DNA from 3 places in the Caballeronia sp. 11_S32 genome. Region 2 is predicted to be linked to each of the others. Evidence: predicted binding sites of a transcription regulator. Region 2 holds the regulator's gene; each other region holds the start of a gene.

Region 1 (6,508 bases), 2.3 Mb from region 2:
CAAGGCCAGATGCCCACGCAGGCCCAGCAGCCGGTGACGCCGCCGCAGCAAAACGTCGTCGCGCCCGCGCCAACCGATCCGCTCGTCCAGCGCCGCAACGCGAACGCCGAGGCGAACGCCGAATACAGCGCGTCGAAGAAGGCATCGAAGGCCGAGTTGAAGGCGCAGAACCAGCAGGCCAAGGCGCAATACAAGGAAGAGCTGAAGAACGCGAAGATCAACCGCAAGGCGGACAAGGATGCCGCCAAGGCGGAACTGAACGCGACGGAGCCGGGCACGCCGAAGGACACGGGCCTGCAGCACTGAGCGTGAAGCGCCGTGAGGCTGGCTGACTGTCTCGCGGCATCGGGAAAAAGAGGGAGGACATCATGAATAGAAAAGCCAACGCACTGCTGGCCGCGCTCGTCGCGGGCACGTTCGCGAGCATGAGCGCGGCATCGTTCGCGCAAACGACGAGCGACGCGCCAATGACCCACGCCGACAAGAAGGCCGCGAAGAAGCAGGCCGAAGCCGACAAGGACGCGGCCGTCGCACAGGCCAAGGCCGACAAGAAGAAGACCGAGTCGCAGTCCGAAGCCAACGAAGCCGCCGCCGACGCGAATCTGAAGAACGCGAAGAAGGCGCAGTAACCCGCGCTTCTGCCGCGGTGCGAGCCCGGTTCCCTGCGAGCCGGGCTCGCTGCTTTTTGGGGCCAAAAGCCCTGACGCGCCAAAGACTTGCGCGCGCGGGTTGTATGGATATACAGTGTGCGTCACTCTTTTCCCGCGCTTTCTTCCTCACGTGCTCACGCTTCCCGACACCGCCGACGCCGCTTCCGAATCCACCGCGAAACAGGTCGCCGACTATCTCGCGAAGCTGAACGAGGCGCAGCGTCAGGCTGTCGAATTCGGCGTCGATGAACCCGGCCGCGCGGGCGGGCCGCTTCTCGTGATCGCGGGTGCGGGGTCGGGCAAGACCAATACGCTTGCGCATCGCGTCGCGCATCTGCTGGTGAAGGGCGCGGACCCGCATCGCATTCTGCTGCTCACGTTTTCGCGCCGCGCGGCGCTCGAGATGACACGGCGCGTGTCGCGCATCGCGATGAACGCGCTCGGCACGCGCAGCGCCATCGCACAGGGCCTCACGTGGTCGGGCACGTTTCACAGCGTCGGCGCGCGCCTGCTGCGCGATTACGCCGATCTCGTCGGGCTCGCGCCGTCGTTCACCATCAACGACCGCGAGGATTCCGCCGATCTCATGAACCTCGTGCGGCACGAGCTCGGTTTGTCATCGAAGGAAAAGCGCTTTCCGGCCAAGTCCACGTGCTTCGCGATCTACTCGCGCGTCGTGAATACGGGCGCGTCGCTGGCGACCGTGCTCGACCAGTCGTATCCGTGGTGCCGCGAATGGGAAGCCGATCTGAAGCGCCTCTTCGCCGCGTACGTCGCCGCGAAACAGGCGCAAAGCGTGCTCGACTACGACGACCTGCTGCTCTACTGGTCGCATCTCGCGGCTGAGCCGTCGGTCGCGGCGGATCTCGCGAGCCGCTTCGATCACGTCCTCGTCGATGAATACCAGGACACCAACCGCCTGCAGGCGTCCATCCTGCTCGCGATGAAGCCGGACGGGCGCGGCCTCACCGTCGTCGGCGACGATGCGCAGTCCATCTATTCGTTCCGCGGCGCGACGGTGCGCAACATCCTCGATTTTCCGGGCCATTTCGAGCCGCCCGCCGCCACCGTCACGCTCGATCGCAACTATCGTTCGACGGAGCCGATTCTCGCGGCGTCGAACGCGGTGATCGGGCTCGCGTCCGAGCGCTATACGAAGAACCTCTGGACCGACAAGGCCTCGGCGCAGAAGCCGCGCGTCGTCTCCGTCGCCGATGAAGCCGATCAGGCGCGCTATGTCGTCGAGAAAGTGCTCGAAGCCCGCGAAGGCGGCATGAAGCTCAAGGCGCAGGCGGTGCTCTTTCGCGCCGCGCATCACAGCGCGACGCTCGAAATCGAGCTCACGCGGCGCAACATTCCTTTCGTGAAGTTCGGCGGGCTCAAGTTTCTCGATTCGGTCCATGTGAAGGACGTGCTCGCGGTGCTGCGCTGGGCGGAGAATCCGCGCGATCGCGTCGCGGGCTTTCGGGTCGCGCAGTTGTTGCCCGGCATCGGGCCGGCCATCGCCGGGCGCTTGCTGGATAGCGTGAGCGCGCCTGACGCGGTTGCGCCGAGCGCAATTGCCACGTTCCAGGCCCCGGCGCGCGCGAGCGAAGACTGGCCGCGCTTCGTCGGTCTGATGGCGAAGCTCTGCGGCCGCGAATCGGGCTGGCCAGCGGAGTTCGAGATGATCCGGCGCTGGTACGAGCCGCATCTCGAACGCAATCACGAAGACGCGGCGATCCGCATCGGCGACGTATTGCAGATGGAAAGCATCGCGTCGACGTATCCGACGCGCGAGCGCTTTCTCACCGAACTCACGCTCGATCCGCCCGACGCGACCAGCGACGAATCCGGCGTGCCGATGCTCGACGAAGACTATCTGATTCTTTCGACCATCCATTCGGCGAAGGGCCAGGAATGGCGCAACGTGTTCGTGCTGAACGGCGTGGACGGCTGCATTCCGTCCGATCTCGGTACGGGCAGTGACGAGGAAATCGACGAGGAGCGGCGGCTTTTATATGTTGCGATGACGCGCGCGAAGGAAGACCTGCACATCGTCACGCCGCAGCGTTTCTACGTGCACAACCAGACGCATCTCGGCGACCGGCACGTGTGGGCGCAGCGCACGCGTTTTATTCCGCCTCATCTGATGCAGAACTTCGAAGCAGCCGCGTGGCCGCCGGTGATCGCACCCGCCGCGCCAACAGCGGCGGGGCTCGCGGCGGCCGCGAAAGCGAAGATCGATATCGCGGCGCGCCTGAAGGGAATGTGGGACTGAGAGCGGTCGCGCTCAGCGCTGCGCGCGCGAGGTTCGCGGTGCGCGCGGCGTCGGCGAGAAGATGCTGCGCAGCCACGCGGCGAAGCGCGTGAAGCCGTCGTAAGGCTCTTCGACGAACAGTTCGGGCCGCAGCGCGCGCAGATACTCGAGCACCTGCTGCGCTTCCTGCTTCTGGATCGAGCCATAGAAAATGCCGAGCCGCAGCAGGCAGCGCAATTCGCCGAGCTTCTCGCGCGCGGTCGATCCGATGCTGGCTTCCACCGAAATCTTCGTTTCATATACGCGCTGACGCAGCGAATCGGCGAGACGCCACGCGGGCGTCTGCATCTTCTCTTCGACGTCGCGGATATCCGCCGCCGCCGACTTGATCTGCGAGGCAAGCACGTCCACTTGCGACACGTCGCCCTTCGCCTCGGTGACGATGGCCGTCGCCCATTCGCGCGACGCCCTGACGAGATCCTCGGCGGTCCAGTCGGCGCGGATCGCGAACGCGAAGCCGTGCTCGGCCGCCTGACGGATCAGGATTTCGACGACATCCGGAAACTCCTTGTCGAGCGCGCGCTTCGCCCACGCATACTGGCCGTGCGTGAGCATGCGCTGCACCGCCTGCTCGGTGAGCGGCGTGTTGTTGTCGAGCAGCTTCGCGCGCAGGAAGTCCTCGAACGACGGTGTGACGAATTGTGGATCCAGCTTCAGCGACAGACGCAGAAACGCTTCGAAGTCGCGCTCCAGCGAAGCGATCGTCTCGTCGCGAAGCGAAAGGGTGATTTGACGCATGTTGGTTCCCGGTTCCGCTTCTCGGCTTGCCGATGGCGGGAAATGCTTGCGGCGCCGCTACTCAGGCGGAGTCCATTCGTTTCTGATATCGGCGCGTTTTCCGGGAACTTGAGGTTTCTTCGAGGCTTTTTGAAAGCCGATCGGCAGCGAACCGGCGGGAGACGTTCAGCGCAGCACCACGAACTGCCAGAGAAAAAACACCGCGAGCGACACCGCGATCGTCAAGAGCGGCCGCTTCGTGAGCGCGCAAACGATGATCGCGACGATCGCCGCCACCAGTTGCGGATTGCGCCAGGTGATCTCGGCGCCGTTGCCGTGCGGCGAGACGGTCATCGGCACGATGATCGCGGTGAGCACCGTCACCGGCACGAACGAAAGGGCCGTGCGCACGACGGGCGGAAAGGGCAGGCGCTCGCCCAGCACGAACACGGCGGCGCGGATCGCATACGTGACCACAGCCATGCCGATGATCAACCAGACGTAGTTCATTGCGTGCGCTCCTTCGGATTCTTCAGGCGGTTTTTCTCCTGCGGGCGATTTTCCATCAACGTGAGCGCCATGCCGACCGCGACGCCCACGAGCACGGCCGCGAGCAAGCCGAGCTTGTACGGCCAGCCCTGCCACGCGAACGACAGCACGCCCGAGGCGAGCGCCGCCGCGACGAAGCGCACCGCAACGAGCTGCGGCACGATGATCGCAATGAAGGTCGCGACCATCGCGAAGTCGAGTCCGAGCGATTTCAAGCCGGGGAAGGCCGCGCCGAACAGCAGGCCAATGAGCGTCCACATCTGCCAGTTCAGATACATCGCCACGCCGGAGCCGAAGAAGTAATGCGGACCGGTTTCGCCGGGCGGGCGCTTCTGATAGTGCGCGTAGGCGACCGCGAAGACTTCATCGGTCATGATGCCCGCGAGCGCCCAGCGCCAGCGGCGCGGCAGATGCGCGACATAGGGCGCGAGCGTCGCCGAATACAGCACGTGACGCAGATTGACGACGAGCGTCGTCGCCCAGATGACGGCGAAGCTCGCGTGCGATGCGATCAGCCCGACCGCGATGAACTGCGCGGAACCCGCGAACACCGCGAGCGACATCAGCTGGCCGTGCCAGAGCGTGAGCGGACTTGCGGTGACGAGCGTGCCGAAGATCACGCCGAAGGGCGCGGCACCGACCATCATCGGGATGGTGTCGCGGGCGCCGGCGGCGAATTCGCGCAGCGCATGGCCGGGCGGTTGAGCGGACGGATGCGCGGACGATTGCACGGACGGTTGAGCGGGTGTTGCTTTCAAGATTTCCTCCTATGGAAGCGAGGATACGTAAAACGCCGGTTCGAATGCTTGTACGTTCTTGCGCTTTCGCGTCGCCGGAACGCGGATCAGCGCCAGCGGCCGGGCGGCACGCCGAACGTGCGCTTGAAATGCCGCGTGAAATGGCTCTGGTCGGTGAAGCCGCTCGCCGCCGCTACATCGGTCACGGAGGCGCCCGCGCGCAAAGCAGGCAGCGCGCGCACGATGCGCATCTGGTTGCGCCACGCGTGCGGCGCGAGTCCCGTTTCGCGGGTGAAGAGGCGGGCGGCGTGGAAGGTCGAAAGGCCGACCGTCTGCGCCAGCTCGGCGAGGGTGAGCGGTTCGAGCAGATCGTCGGCGAGGCGGGATTTCATCGTTTCGACGCGGTTGGCATCCGCGGCGAGCGGGGCGATGCCGGGGCGTTCCAGCGCGTGACGGCCGATGAGCGTCGTCACGGCATCGACGAGCGCCGTTTCCGCGGCGAGCGGATCGGGGCCGCTTTCCAGCAGCCGATGCGCGTACACCAGCCGCCGCGCGAGATCGGCGTCGCGGATGATATCGACCGGAAACCACGGCGACGCTGCCGGCCGCGCCGACATCTCACGCGCGAGATCCTCGACGAACGGCACCGGCAGATAGAAAACGCGATAGCGCCAGCCCGCATCGACGGCCCGCGCGCCGGTATGCACTTCGCCGGGATTGATCACCGGCACCGAGCCGGCTTCGGCCACGTGATGCGCGCCGCGATAGTCGTAGCACTCCGCGCCCGCTTCGATCACGGGCACCGTGTAGGCGTCGTGCCAGTGCGGCGAGAACTCGTGATCGTAGTATTCGGCCGTGACCATGTCCGCGTCCGGCACGAGCGGCGAGCGCCAGTAGCGTGCGGCATTGCGGAAACGGGCGGCGTTCATGGCGGAAGAAATCGGCAGCGGGAGGCGGAATCGCACAGTTTACAACTTTGTCGCGTCCCGAGCCGGACAGTTGGACCTCACTTGACCGGTATGGTCGTGCCCGCGGGCACCGGCACGGCGGTCACGCTGTTCTTCGGGCTGCCGGTCGCGATGCGGTCGCTGTAGGTCAGATAGACAAGCGTGTTGCGCTTCGTATCGACGATGCGCACCACATGCAGCGTCTTGAAGATGAATGACATGCCGGCGGAAAAGACATCTGTTTTCTGCTTGAGCGACTGCGCGATCTTGATCGGTCCGACCTGGCGGCATGCGATCGACGCTTCGGTCGGATCTTCCGCGATGCCGAGCGTGCCTTTCACGCCACCCGTGCGCGCCCGCGACACATAGCAGGTCACGCCTTCTACGAGTGGATCGTCATAAGCATCGACGCTCACGCGGTCCGAGCCGGTGAAGCGGAAGTTGGTGTTGACGCTGGCGATTTCCTCCGCGTGCGCGAGTCCCGCGCCGAGGAAAGTAGCGAGCGATGCGGCGAGCGCGAGGACGGAGCGTTTCATCGTCATCCTTCGGAAAAGAGAAAGGGCGTCGTATTGTATCGACGCCCTTGGCTCTTTTGATGCATTGCCGCGC
Region 2 (6,508 bases):
GCGCGCGCCACGACCGACATGCATGAGGTGCGCTTTGGATAAGTTCGTGCTCGACCAGGCGGAAGGTCTGCGACGGCTCCTCACGCGCGCCGGTTCGCGCGTGGTGGCGGTCGCGGGCGGGCCGGCGGGCATCGGATGCACGTCGGCGGTGTTGAATCTCGGCGCGGCGCTGTCCGTGCACGGCAAGGACGTGCTCGTGATCGACGAGCATCGCGACGCGGGATCGGTGAGCCGCATGCTGGGCCTGTCCGATGCAGGCGCGCTCGCCGCGGTGATGTCGGGACGGCGCACGCTGGCGGATACCGTCGAGCGCACGCCGTTCGGCTTCTCGCTGATCGCGGCGCCGCGCGACGAGCGCATCGTTCACGACGCCGCGCAGTGCCGCGCCTTGCTCGACGGTCCGGCGGACATCGTGTTGATCGATGCGCAGCTCGATCGCCACGGCGCGCTGTCGACCCTCGCGGCGCAGGCGCATGACTTTCTCGTCGTGACGCGGGTGGCCGCGTCGGCGATCACCGAGGCGTATGCGTGCATGAAGCGCCTGCACTACGCCCACGCGATCGGCCAGTTCCGCGTGCTCATCAATCACGTGCAGAACCCGGCCGACGCGGCGGTCGCGTTCGACAACCTGTCGGGCGTCGCGAGCCGGTATCTGGCCGTGTCGCTCGTGCAGGCGGGGTATGTGTCCGAGGATGCGCGCGTCGCTCGGGCGAAGGAACTCTCGCGCTGCGCAGTCGAAGCGTTCCCGGCCACGGCCGCGGCGCGCGACTACCGCGCGATCGCGGCGGAGCTCCTGCACTGGCCGATGCGTCCCGCGCCTTATCCGGCGAAGACGGAGAGCCAGAGAAACGCGCGCATTCCGGTAGGCGACTCTGGTCACGGCGTGCGGGAAGCCTGGCTTTCCGAGCATGCAATGAGCAGCACGGCGTCGATGTGATCAAGATAGGTGACCAAGATGTATAACGCCCAAGGCAAACTCTCACAGTCGGACGTGCTGACGAAATATGCGCCGCTCGTTCGCCGGCTGGGGCTTCAACTCGTCGCCAAGATGCCGGCGAGCGTGGATCTCGACGATCTCATCCAGGCCGGCATGATCGGCCTGATGGACGCGGCGAGCCGCTACAAGGAAGATCAAGGCGCGCAGTTCGAGACCTACGCGAGCCAGCGCATTCGCGGCGCGATGCTGGATGAGCTGCGCGCGAACGACTGGCTGCCGCGCAGCATGCGCAAGACATCGCGCGAAGTGGAATCGGCGGTGCACAAGGTCGAGCAGAACCTCGGCCGCTCGGCGAGCGAGACGGAGATCGCGGAGCACATGAACATGCCGCTTCCCGAGTATCAGTCGATGCTGCAGGACTTGCACGGCAGCCAGCTGATCTACTACGAAGACTTCGACCGCTCCGCCGACGACGAGCCGTTCCTCGACCGTTATTGCGTCGACCGTTCGGATCCGCTTTCGGCGTTGCTCGACGACAGCTTGCGCGGCGCGCTGATCGAGGCCATCGACAAGCTGCCCGAGCGCGAGAAGCTGCTGATGAGCCTCTATTACGAACGCGGCCTGAACTTGCGCGAAATCGGCGCGGTGATGGAAGTGAGCGAATCGCGCGTGTGCCAGTTGCACAGCCAGGCGGTGGCGCGTCTTCGCGCGAAGCTGCGCGAGCAGGCGTGGACGGGCGTCGAGGCTTGATGCTTTAGTTCATTTCGAAGTCGCGCGTCTCGGCGAACACGGTCTTGCCTTCGCCGAGACTTTTCGCGCGATACATCGCGCGGTCGGCGGCGCGTAGCACGGCGGTCATGCCGGATTGATGCGCGGCCGTCGCGCTGGAAAGCAGGCATGCGCCGATGCTCGCCGAGACCGACACCGGCCGCTCCTGCACCGAGGTGATCGCGGCGAGCACCGAGTGAATGCTGTCGGCCATCGCGAGCACCGCGGCGGGATCGCGCACCTGATGCGCGAGCACGACGAACTCGTCGCCGCCCAGACGCGCGATGGTATCGGTCTTGCGCATGCGCTTGCCGAGCGATTGCGCGAAGGCCTGCAGCAGCATGTCGCCGACGGCGTGGCCGTAGGTGTCGTTCACTTCCTTGAAGCCGTCGAGATCGATGAGGAGGAGCGCGGTGGCGCTGTCGCCATCGGCTTCGGGCGCGGACATCGCGCGATCGACGATCTGCTCCAGCGCATAACGGTTCGACAGGCCGGTGAGCGGATCGGTCGATGCCTGACGCGCGAGATCCCGATTCGCGTTGCCGAGCCGGTCGACGAGCACGCTCAGATACACCGATGCGCCCAGCACGCTCAGGCCCAGCCCGATAGCGGCGGGGATATTCGCATGCCACCACGGCTGCCAGAGCGCGAGCGCCACGACGATGACGAGCGCCGTCGCGCATGAAACGGCGAGCGTGCGCTTGCCATAGCGGCATCCCGAGCCGATCAGAAACCAGAACATCACCCAGATGAGCGGCAGCCCGATGGCGCCGCCCGCGGCGAGCGCGAGCCCGAGCAGCGTCTGATCGGCGATGGTCGTCGCCGTGAGACGCTTCACCGAAGGCGAGCGCATGCGGCTGACGATCAAGAGCGTGACGGCGCCATAAGACACGTACAGCGCGACAATGCGCATGACCATCGATGCATCGTGCGACGGATGGAGCCACGCGTAGATGCCGTATGCCAGAAGAACCGCCGCACCCATCCAGACCCGCAGCGTGGCCTGCTCGCGTTCGGGATTCCGGTGCTCGGACCATGCGAAGGCATAAGCCCGGCGTGCCGGTTGATGCGCCTGCTCCATACTGAACCCCTGGATGGTGATTTCTTTCTTTTATCTTGCTGTTATGTACTGCGGCCCCGTCGCATGGCATCGGTGGGATGGAGTGGCATCGAATTGCACCGAGCGAGCGATCCGCTATTTTGCAACGTTTTGCGAAGACGCTGTGTTTCGTGTAAGAACGGCTTTCGAACGACTTTTTCCGATTCACCGTGATGCGCGACGAATCTTCCTCAGCCTCATTAACGGCCGAATGGCTGCCGGTCTGTAATAGCGACGACGTGCCGGAGGGCGGGGCGCGCGGGTTCATCGTCGCCGATGAGCGGATCGTCGTGTGGCGCGACAGCGTCGGCGCGGCGCACGTGTGGCGCGATTACTGTCCGCATCGGGGCGCGCAGTTGTCGCTCGGGCACGTGATGCGCGATCAGATCGTGTGTCCGTATCACGGATGGCGTTATGACATCGAGGGACAGTGTTTGCGGATTCCGTCGAATCCGTCGCTGCGTCCATCGAAGCGTGTCTGCACGACGACGTACGTCAGCGAGGAGAAGTACGGCGTTATCTGGATGTGCTTCGGCGAGCCTGCTCATGCGCTCGATTTTTTTCCCGAAGCCGCGATTCCCGGCGGCCGGCGCATCAATCTCGCGCCGCAGATGGTGAGGTCATCGGCGCCGCGCGTCGTCGAGAATTTTCTGGACATGGCGCACTTTTCGTTCGTGCACGAGGGCATTCTCGGCGAAGACGCGCATACGGAAGTGCCTGACTATGAAGTCCTTGTGACCGATGGAGGGCTGGAGGCGCGGCAGTGCCGATACTGGCAGCCCGCGGGCATTCCGGGGCAAGGCGGCGGCGCGATGATCGAGTATGTGTATCGCGTGAAGCGGCCGATGATTGCGACGCTCACGAAGATGGCGGGCGGTGGCCTGGGGGCGTTGCATATCATGCTGGCGGCATCGCCCGTGACGCAGACGGAGACGCGGGCGTGGCTCGTTTCCATCCACGAGGATGACACGACGCATTCCGATCAGGAGCTTTATGACTTCAACATGGAGATCCTGACGCAGGACACGCCGATCGTGGAGTCGCAGTGGCCTCGATGCCTGCCGCTCGATCTCGATGCGGAGTTGCATCAGCGCTGTGACCGGATGGCGGTGGCTTATCGCAGGTGGCTGGCGGGGATGGGGTTCGGGTGGGGGACGGTGCTTCGTGCGGCGCCGACCTCGGCTCTTTCTGGCAATCGTTGATCCAGGCGGATAGTCATATCGCGACGGCCACATTCGTTGATTCGGACTGCGGAATCGCTTGAGGATGTAAGCACCGTTTATCAGCACTGCCGTAGGCAGATCCCGTCTCGTGACGTGAAAACGCCCAAGGGTTCGGCGCGTCCTGGATAGGTGGACGGCGTACTGCCAAGGGGAACGACAGGAATATTATTCGAACCGGCGGATGGATGAGTCCGACAACACAACTGCGCGTGCTGGTTGTTGCCGATTTAGTTGAAGCGGAATTCTTGGCGCGCCCGGCTGGGATCGAACCAGCAACCCCTGCCTTCGGAGGGCAGTACTCTATCCATTGAGCTACGGGCGCATCGGAGAAGGGCTTGCGGGGGAAAGACACACGCCGAAAGTCGGCTGCAAGGCCCATGCGAATCCGAGAGGATACCTGTTTTCCATGACTTCGTCCATCGCACGGGGTCGAACGCGCCCGCGCGACAAGACGCCGGAAGCCTCACACGATTCGGGTAAACGCCCGCTCCGCCGCGCCGGCCACCCCGCGCCGACAGTTAAGCGTTCCGTCTATAATCGACCGTGCCTTTCCCCAAGGCGCGCCCAAGCGCAATGCGGTAGCTGTCACGCTGTCACTGAACCGACTCACACCAAAAAACGGGAGACGAGACAAGCATGAGCGAAGCACCCCACGGAGCCCCGATCAAGACACCCGGCCAACTCATCGCCGCGGTCATCGCGGGATTCGGCATCCCGGTCGCCATCATCATCCTGCTGGCCGTCTACGTGAACAATGCGACGCGCACCGGCGCCGGCACCGATCTCGAATCCTCGGTCAAGGAGCGCATCGCGCCCGCCGCGCAGGTCGATATCCGCGACGCCAACGCGCCGCGCGTCTACAAGACAGGCGAGGAAGTCTATAAAGCGGTGTGCTCGGCCTGTCACGCGGCAGGCACCGCAGGCGCGCCCAAGTTCGGCGATGCCGGCGCATGGGGCACGCGCATCGGCGAAGGTTACGACACGCTCCTGCACAACGCGCTCAACGGCAAGGGCGCGATGCCCGCGCGCGGCGGCACCAGCCCCGACGATTACAGCGACTTCGAAATCGCGCGCGCTGTCGTCTATATGGCGAACGGCAGCGGCGGCAAGCTCGCCGAACCCGCGCAACCCGCGCCGGGCGCGGCGGCCAGCGCGGGCGCATCGGCGCCGGCAGCGAGTGCCGGAGGCGCATCGGCCCCGGCGGGCGCGAGTTCGAACGAAAACGCGCAGGCCGCCGCCGCCGTGGCGGCGCTCGCATCCGTGCCGCAAACCGCATCGGCGGCGCCGGCAGCGGGCGCGCAAAGCGCCGACGCAGCCCAGGCCGGCAAGGCGCTCTACGAGCAGGTCTGCCAGGCATGTCACGCGGCCGGCGTGCTCAATGCGCCGAAGTTCGGCGACAAGGCCGCATGGGCGCCGCGCCTCAAGGAGCCGATGGACACCGTCTACAACTACGCGTTGCACGGCAAGGGTGCGATGCCGCCGAAGGGCGGATCGAACGCACCGGATGCGGATGTGAAGGCGGCCGTCGATTACATGGTCAACGCGGCAAAGTAACGCTCGAGCCGAAACAAAAAACCCTGCGTCGTCGTGGCGCAGGGTTTTCTTATTTGAAGCGCAAAGAGATCAACTCTTCTGCAACATCGCCTTGAGCATCGCCATGCGATCCTTCGGCGACAAGGGCGCTTCTTCCTTCGTCGGCGGCGGCGCATCGTCGAGCAGCATCTCGGGGATGAAGCGCGACGGCTCGCACACCACCGTCTCCCGCGCGCGTTTGCGCTTCTTGCACCAGTTCAGATGCAGGCTGCGCTGCGCCCGCGTGATCGCCACATACATCAGCCGGCGCTCTTCCTCGATGCGCGAATCGTCGATGGGCGCGTCGTCGTCCGAGCCGCCGCGATGCGGCATGATGCCTTCCTCGACGCCCACCAGAAACACGTGCGGATACTCCAGCCCCTTCGATGCGTGCACGGTCGACAGCCGCACCGCGTCCGGATCTTCCTCCTTGCCTTCGAGCATCGACATCAGCGCGACCGTCTGGATCAGGCCGAGCAGGTTCTTGCCTTCATCGGCGAAACCGTCGGCGGTGTCGTAGCCGGTCTGTTCCGTTCCGGGCGCGGCCTCCGGTTTCGTGCCCTTGCGCTTGAGCCATTCGAGGAACTCGAGCACGTTCTGCCACTTGGACTGCGCCTGACGCTCGTCGTACGCGTCGTAGAGATACGACTCGTAATGGATGGCTTCCATCATGTCGTCGAGCACTTCGGTCGCGGGATCGCGCGCGGCGCGGTCCGACAATCGACGGATCCATTCGCAGAACGTGCGCAGCGGCTCGACCTGCCGCGCCGACAGCCGCGCCTCGATGCCGCCCATGAACACCGCCTCGAACAGCGACACCTTCGCCGCGCCCGCGAACGCGCCGAGCGCTTCGAGCGTCGTGTTGCCGACACCGCGCCGCGGCGTCGTGATCGCGCGGATGAACGCGGG
Region 3 (6,508 bases), 260 kb from region 2:
TGCGGCATCGAGTTCGCTTGAGCCAGCACCGAGATGCCAGCTTGTTGCAGCACTTGAGCTTTCGACAGGTTCGCGGTTTCCTGCGCGAAGTTCGCGTCGGTGATTTGCGACTGTGCCGACGACAGGTTGGTCGACTGTTGCGTCTGCGTCGAAGCGATCGACGTGAAGCGGTTTTGCGCAGCGCCGAGGTTTGCTTGCAGCGAGTTGACCGTGTTCAGCGCGTTGTCGATCGAAAGGATCGCGGCGTTGGCGCCACCCGTCGAGCTGATGTCGATGTTCGCGAGGCTCGGAGCAGCGTTCAGCGTGCTGGCCGCGTCGACTGCGGTGTTGGCCGATACGTTCGCGGCCGACGTGAGCGAGAAAGTCGTCGGAGTCGTCGTTGCGCCTGCGGTCACCGTCAGGAACGACTTCGCAACCGAGCCGGCGGCAATGCCGTCACCGAGGCTCTTGCCGTCTTGGTCGAAGAACGTGACACCGCCTGCGCCGTCGGCCTTCGCCGTCACGGAGGTGATGAACGACGTCGTGGAAGAGGTTGCGTCCTTGCCCGTTGCCGCGTCGATGTTCAGGTTCGACACCGTGCCGATGACCGTGCCTGACTGCGCAGGAGCGCTCGGCGTATTCGCGGCGTTCGCCGTGCTCAGCGCTGCGAACTGGCTGCTCGGCGCGAGCGCGCCGCCGGCCTTGGCCGTGATCGTGCTCGGTGCGCCGGCCACGCTCGAAGTGACCGTGAACAGCGCGTCGCTGGCGGTCTTGTCGATGGCCTGGTTGTTCTGGTCCGTGAACGTGTAGCCGCCCTTGCCGTCAGCAAGGATGTTGATCGACGTGATGGCGGGCGTGGTGCCCGATCCCGCCACGGTGCCGTCGCTCTTCAGGCTGAGGCCGCTGACCGTGCCGAGCACCGAGCCCTTGCTTGCCGAGCCGCCGCCGAGCGAAGCCGCCGACACGCCCTGCGAGAAATCGACCGAGATCGATTGGCCGACGTTCGCGCCGATCTGGAAGCTCACCTTGCCGGCGGTGCCGTCGAGCACGTTCGAGCCGTTGTACGTGGTTTGCGAAGCGATACGGTTCACTTCAGCGATACGCTGGGCCACTTCCTTTTGCAGAGCAGCCTGGTCGGTCGAGGAGAGCGAGCCCGTCGCCGATTGCACCGCGAGCTGGCGGATACGCTGCAGGTTGTCGGAGATCTGGCTCAAACCGCTCGATGCGGTTTGCGTCATCGAGACCGCGTCGTTCGAGTTCGACACGCCTTGGTTCAAACCGTTGATCTGCGACGTCATGCGCGACGCGATTGCCTGACCAGCAGCATCGTCAGCAGCGCTGTTGATGCGCTTGCCCGACGACAGGCGGGTGATGGCCGAAGACAGCGCGCTCTGGGTGCTGTTGAGGTTCTGCTGTGCAACCAGCGAGTTGATGTTGCTATTGATACCGATCATTTGTTCTCTCCTGGGAGACTGTATCTGGCTTTGGCTTTGGCACCGAGTGTTGCCTTGGCGGTCCTGCGCTCGGTGATAGCCGGCCGCCTACTTGTGGTTATCGGGCCCCTCGAAAAAAACTTAAGCCCCGCGCAAACGATTTGCGTAACGAATTCCTTCGTAAGCCTCCAACGCGTCTCCCGGCAAGGCTCCCGTTTCGCGCGTATGCTTTTTCGTCCGTTCCCCCTCGCATCCGGAGCACTCAATGCAACAACGCATCGGCACATCGGACCTGCAAGTCGCACCGCTCGTCTTCGGCGGCAACGTCTTCGGCTGGACCGCCGACGAGCGCACGTCGTTCTCGATCCTCGACGCGTTCATCGATCACGGCCTGAATTTCATCGACACTGCCGACGTCTATTCCGCCTGGGCCGACGGACACCAGGGCGGCGAATCGGAGACGATCATCGGCAAGTGGTTCAGGGAAAGCGGCAAGCGTCATCAGGTGGTGCTCGCGACGAAAGTCGGCAAGCTAAGCACGCGCGCCGGCCTGAGCGCGGCGAACATCGCGGCGGCCGTGGACGACTCCCTGCGGCGGCTCAAGACCGATTACATCGACGTCTACTTCTCCCATTTCGACGATGACGAAACGCCGCTCGGCGAAACGCTCGACGCGTATCAGAAGCTCATCAAGGCGGGGAAGGTCCGAGTGATCGGCGCGTCGAACTACACGGGCGAGCGGCTCGAAGAGGCGTTGAAAGTCGCGAAGGATTCCGGCCTGCCCGCCTATCAGATCCTTCAGCCCGAATACAACCTCTACGACCGCGAAGGCTACGAAACCGGTCTCGAACCGGTGGCCGAACGGCACAAGATCGCGGTCGTGCCTTACTACGGGCTCGCGAGCGGGTTTCTGTCGGGGAAGTACCGGTCGAAGGCAGACACGCAGCACAAGGCGCGCGGCGCGCGCGTCGAAAAGTATCTGAATCCGCGCGGCTTCAGGATTCTCGACGCACTCGACGAAGTGGCGAAGCGCAACGAAACCACGCCCGCGACGGTCGCGCTCGCGTGGATGATCGCGCGGCCGAGCGTAACCGCGCCGATCGCGAGCGCGACATCGGTGAAGCAACTGGAAAGCCTCGCCGCCGCGACGCGTCTTAAGCTCGCCGGCGAAGACATCGCGCTGCTCGACGAAGCCGGTGCCTGGGAGAAGTGAAGGCAGAAATAAATCTGTTGCATCAATGGGTTGGGCCGCTCGAGGTGGTTGGCAGGGGCGCGGCGTTCTGGTAACATCGCGCCCGAATCGAGAAATGTGCCCGATTTCCTGCCTTCGCCGCTGAAAAAAGCAACGTCAATACAACGTTAATGAGCAGCGGCGAACGGCTCCGAAACGCGCCTTCGTGTGGTTCTTTCGAAAGCGCATGCCGCTTCCGCGGTTGAATCTCAACTCTCTCTTTTCCGGCCTCCGTGGCCGCTTTGCTCGTGTCCGCCGCCCATTTTCATGTCGGCGGACGATCGGAGTGCCGGGGCGCGGCGGCTTTTATCGTCGCGCGCTTAGAAATACGTTTAGCAAAACAGGATTTACATGACCACTATCGTCCTCAAAGAAAACGAGCCGTTCGATGTCGCGATTCGGCGTTTCCGCCGCACCATCGAGCGCAATGGCCTGATCGCCGAACTGCGCGAGCGCCAGTCGTACGAAAAGCCGACCACCGAGCGCAAGCGCAAGAAGGCAGCTGCCGTCGCGCGTCTGCGCAAGCGCCTGCGCAGCCAGATGCTGCCGAAGAAGATGCACTGAGCATCCTGTTCGGGCGAGGATCGAATCCTTGCCCTGAACGGCAAAACGGCGGTGCGACCCGTAAGGGCGCACCGCCGTTTCGTTTGCGGCTCCGGCTTAGAGCCTGCGCGCTCAGACGAACGCGTGACGCTTGCCGAGCGCCGCGAGCAGTTGCGGCCACTCTTCGACATCGGCGTAGTCGTGAACTTCCTCGAGCTCGATCAGCAGATCGACGATGCTCGGGTCGTACGCGTTCACGTTCGACGCGTAGAGCGCCTGCAATAGCTTGCCGTCCTGCGCATGCCGATAGTAGGAAATGCCGACGCCTTCGAGGTCCGGGTCGTACAGTTCGTCGCTCACGAGCGAGCCGATCGCGCACTTGCGGCCTTCGGGACTTCGCAGCCGGCACGAACCGTTGTCGTCTTCCGAGACCGCGCGCTGCGCCAGTAAATGCGTGCTGACGCGCTCGTAGATCTCTTTCGCGTTCAACATCGTGATAGGGCTCAACATCACAGCACCCGCAATATCAAGCAGCCGTTTTCAGAAGCTCGGCGGACAGCCCGAACTGACGCGCGATCGACGTGAGCCGCTCGCGCCATTCCCATTTGCCGAAGACGTCATGCACGTTCTGCAGACACGAGAGCAATTCGACGGTATTGGGATCGAACACGTTGATGCGCGAACGCAGAAGCGCGCGCCTGAGCGCCGCGACGCCGACATCCATGTAGGTTGGAATCTGCTCGGGCGGCTTCGCGATGTAGCGGATGGGCACGCCTTCCATCGCGCTGACATAGTCGCGCGGCTTGATGAAGCTGCCGACGGGGCAGCCGCCGCAGTATCCGCGATAGGCGCCGCCGCCGTGAGGCAGCAACGCCGCTTGCCCTTGCACGAAGAGATGCTGTACTGCGCTGTTGAAAATCTCCTGATGGGTCAGGAAGTTCAAGCTTTTCATGATCTTCTCCCCTGCGCCCCTGCGCAGCGGCCATGCGTTGGATATTCGAGAACCTGCACCTGCTGCACCGGAGCTGCGGCATCGTTGCGAATATGGCGCAACCTGAATCGACGCTTAGCCGCCCGGACACTGCTTCGAGCACGACGGATTTCCCGGCCTGGGCGTGCGGTTTCACAGCGCCCTGTATTGTGCTCGCGTCGGATTTCTACACTCAGTGAACGATCCGTACCCCGTCAGTTATAACGGTTCGGCCCGGTAAAAAGGTGCGCCAGCGCACGCGAAAACGCCATTTTTACACGGACCGCACGCTCGTGCAGTGCGGAAAACCCGGCCGAGAGCCTTGTCATACGCGGCTCCGGACGTGCTTCACTGCAAAAAAAGTGGCTTCTATCGGGATTTACCCTAGGTTTCCGGATTTGCGCTCAAGGATGTTGCCAAAAAGCAAAAATTCCCCCCATTTGGATGGCTTCAATGTGAGGATTTGGCCACGGTTTTGCGTTTTGTCTTAGCTTTTCCTCGCGACAGGCACGTGGCGGCGTGATCGTTGACCATGCCCGTCGCCTGCATGAAGGCGTAGCAAATGGTTGTGCCGACGAACTTGCAGCCGTACTTTTTGAGCGCCTTGCTCAGTGCGTCGGATTCGGGCGTGGACGCGGGCGTGGGATTTTTCGCGTCGCGTGGCGTATCGATGGGCGCATCGCCGACGAACGACCAGACGAAGTTCGCAAACGAGCCGTGCTCCTGCTGGATCTGCTGCACGGCGCGCGCATTGAGCACGGCGGACGCGACCTTCGCCCGGTTGCGGACGATTCGCGCGTCCAGCACGATCCGCTCGATATCCTTTTCGGTGAAGCGCGCCACTTTGCCGATGTCGAAGTCCGCGAAGAGTGCGCGATAGCCCTCGCGCTTGTTCAGGATCGTCGACCATGAGAGGCCGGCCTGCGCGCCCTCCAGCACGAGCATCTCGAACAGATGCTGGTCGTCGCGCGACGGCACGCCCCATTCATCGTCGTGGTACTGGATCATCGCTTCGGTGGTGGCCCACGCGCAGCGGGTTTGTTCGGTGTCTGCCATTGCGAGTCCTCATTATTCTGAATCGCGTCAGCATAGCGGAACGCCCGCGCCGTGCCATCTATGCCATTCGGCCAATTGGCGGGCGCCTCGGCCACCGGTAAGCTTGCGCCCATGAATACATTCTCCAACTCGGCATCTCAAGGCTTTCTGCTCGGCGTAGACGGCGGCGGAAGCGGCACGCGCGTGATTCTCGCGGACGCGCAGGGCATCGAACTCGCGCGCGCGAGCGGCGGACCATCGGGGCTCGGGCTCGGTGTCGAGCGCGCGTGGCAATCGATCGGCGACGCATGCCGGCGCGCATTCGAAGCCGCCGCGCTGCCTTTCGACTGGCGCAACTGCTCGCTCGGCTGCGGGCTCGCGGGCGTCAACAACGCAGGCTGGCTCTCGGCTTTTCTCTCGACGGCGCCTGAAGTGCGCGCGCTGAGCGTCGAGAGCGATGCCTACACAACGGTGCTCGGCGCGCACGGCGGCGAACCCGGCGTGATCGTCGCGCTGGGTACGGGCAGCATCGCGGCGTCGCTGGACGAGGCGGGCGTTTGCCGCATCGCGGGCGGCTACGGTTTCCCGAGCGGCGATGAAGCAAGCGGCGCGTGGCTCGGCTTGCGCGCCGTCGTTCATCTGCAGCGCGTGCTGGACGGCCGCGCGCCGGAAGATGGCTGGTCGCGGGCGCTGCTCGCGCAAACCGGCGCGACGGATCGCGACAGTCTCGTTGTGTGGCTCTGCGCCGCGAATCAGACTGCGTACGCGACGCTCGCGCCCACTGTGTTCGCGTTCCACGACCATCCGGTCGCCTCGCGCCTGCTCAAGCGCGCCGGGCTCGAAATAGAGCGGCTGGTCGCAGCGCTCGACTCCGCGGGCGCGTTGCCCATTGCGCTGTGCGGCGGCCTGGCGGCGTCTTACGAGCCGTTCGTACCGGCCGCGTTGCGCGAGCGCGTGCGGGCGCCGCGTGCCGATTCTGCAGCGGGCGCGCTGGAACTGGCGCGTCGCGCAGCGTGCGCGTCGAAGGCCAGCGGCGGCGCGGCGCGATAAAATACCGACCTTCGCGGCACCACAAAGGCAGTCATGTACTCGGTCATCGCCACTGATCTCGACGGTACGCTCCTCAACAGCGACCACCAGCTCGATCCCTTCACCGCCGAAACCGTGCGCACGCTGGCCGCGCGCGGCGTACCCATCATCATCGCGACGGGCCGGCATTATTGCGACGTCGCCGGCATCCGCGATCTGCTCGGCGTCGACGCCTATCTGATCACGTCGAACGGCGCGCGCGTCCATGCGCCCGGCGACGAGCGCATC

What was found. The regulator FliA, encoded in region 2, starts transcription of late flagellar genes. The targets are predictions, from matches to a motif close to CTAAAGTTTNNNNNNNNNNNGCCGNTA.
Region 1: the regulator FliA is predicted to act here: its motif matches at 3,774-3,800, upstream of AC1Z32_RS23985 (DUF4088 family protein).
Region 3: the regulator FliA is predicted to act here: its motif matches at 1,532-1,558, upstream of AC1Z32_RS14295 (flagellin N-terminal helical domain-containing protein).

Annotation. Positions count from the first base shown of each region.
Region 1 covers NZ_JBXOWH010000003.1:2,623,931-2,630,438, reverse strand. Annotated here, with positions in the region: gene AC1Z32_RS24000 (hypothetical protein) at 1-306, shown strand, start outside; gene AC1Z32_RS23995 (hypothetical protein) at 369-629, shown strand; gene AC1Z32_RS23990 (ATP-dependent helicase) at 781-2,910, shown strand; gene AC1Z32_RS23985 (DUF4088 family protein) at 2,923-3,687, opposite strand; gene AC1Z32_RS23980 (AzlD domain-containing protein) at 3,853-4,176, opposite strand; gene AC1Z32_RS23975 (AzlC family ABC transporter permease) at 4,173-4,862, opposite strand; gene AC1Z32_RS23970 (helix-turn-helix transcriptional regulator) at 5,060-5,881, opposite strand; gene AC1Z32_RS23965 (CreA family protein) at 5,959-6,435, opposite strand.
Region 2 covers NZ_JBXOWH010000003.1:315,330-321,837, reverse strand. Annotated here, with positions in the region: gene flhF (flagellar biosynthesis GTPase FlhF) at 1-42, shown strand, start outside; gene AC1Z32_RS13090 (MinD/ParA family ATP-binding protein) at 35-937, shown strand; gene AC1Z32_RS13085 (RNA polymerase sigma factor FliA) at 956-1,687, shown strand; gene AC1Z32_RS13080 (diguanylate cyclase domain-containing protein) at 1,692-2,786, opposite strand; gene AC1Z32_RS13075 (Rieske 2Fe-2S domain-containing protein) at 2,978-4,006, shown strand; tRNA gene AC1Z32_RS13070 (tRNA-Arg) at 4,274-4,349, opposite strand; gene AC1Z32_RS13065 (c-type cytochrome) at 4,664-5,581, shown strand; gene AC1Z32_RS13060 (UvrD-helicase domain-containing protein) at 5,651-6,508, opposite strand, start outside.
Region 3 covers NZ_JBXOWH010000003.1:577,126-583,633, forward strand. Annotated here, with positions in the region: gene AC1Z32_RS14295 (flagellin N-terminal helical domain-containing protein) at 1-1,433, opposite strand, end outside; gene AC1Z32_RS14300 (aldo/keto reductase) at 1,678-2,625, shown strand; gene rpsU (30S ribosomal protein S21) at 2,995-3,207, shown strand; gene AC1Z32_RS14310 (phospholipase D-like domain-containing protein) at 3,319-3,678, opposite strand; gene AC1Z32_RS14315 (hypothetical protein) at 3,713-4,138, opposite strand; gene AC1Z32_RS14320 (DNA-3-methyladenine glycosylase I) at 4,607-5,212, opposite strand; gene AC1Z32_RS14325 (glucosamine kinase nucleotide-binding domain-containing protein) at 5,324-6,241, shown strand; gene AC1Z32_RS14330 (Cof-type HAD-IIB family hydrolase) at 6,275-6,508, shown strand, end outside.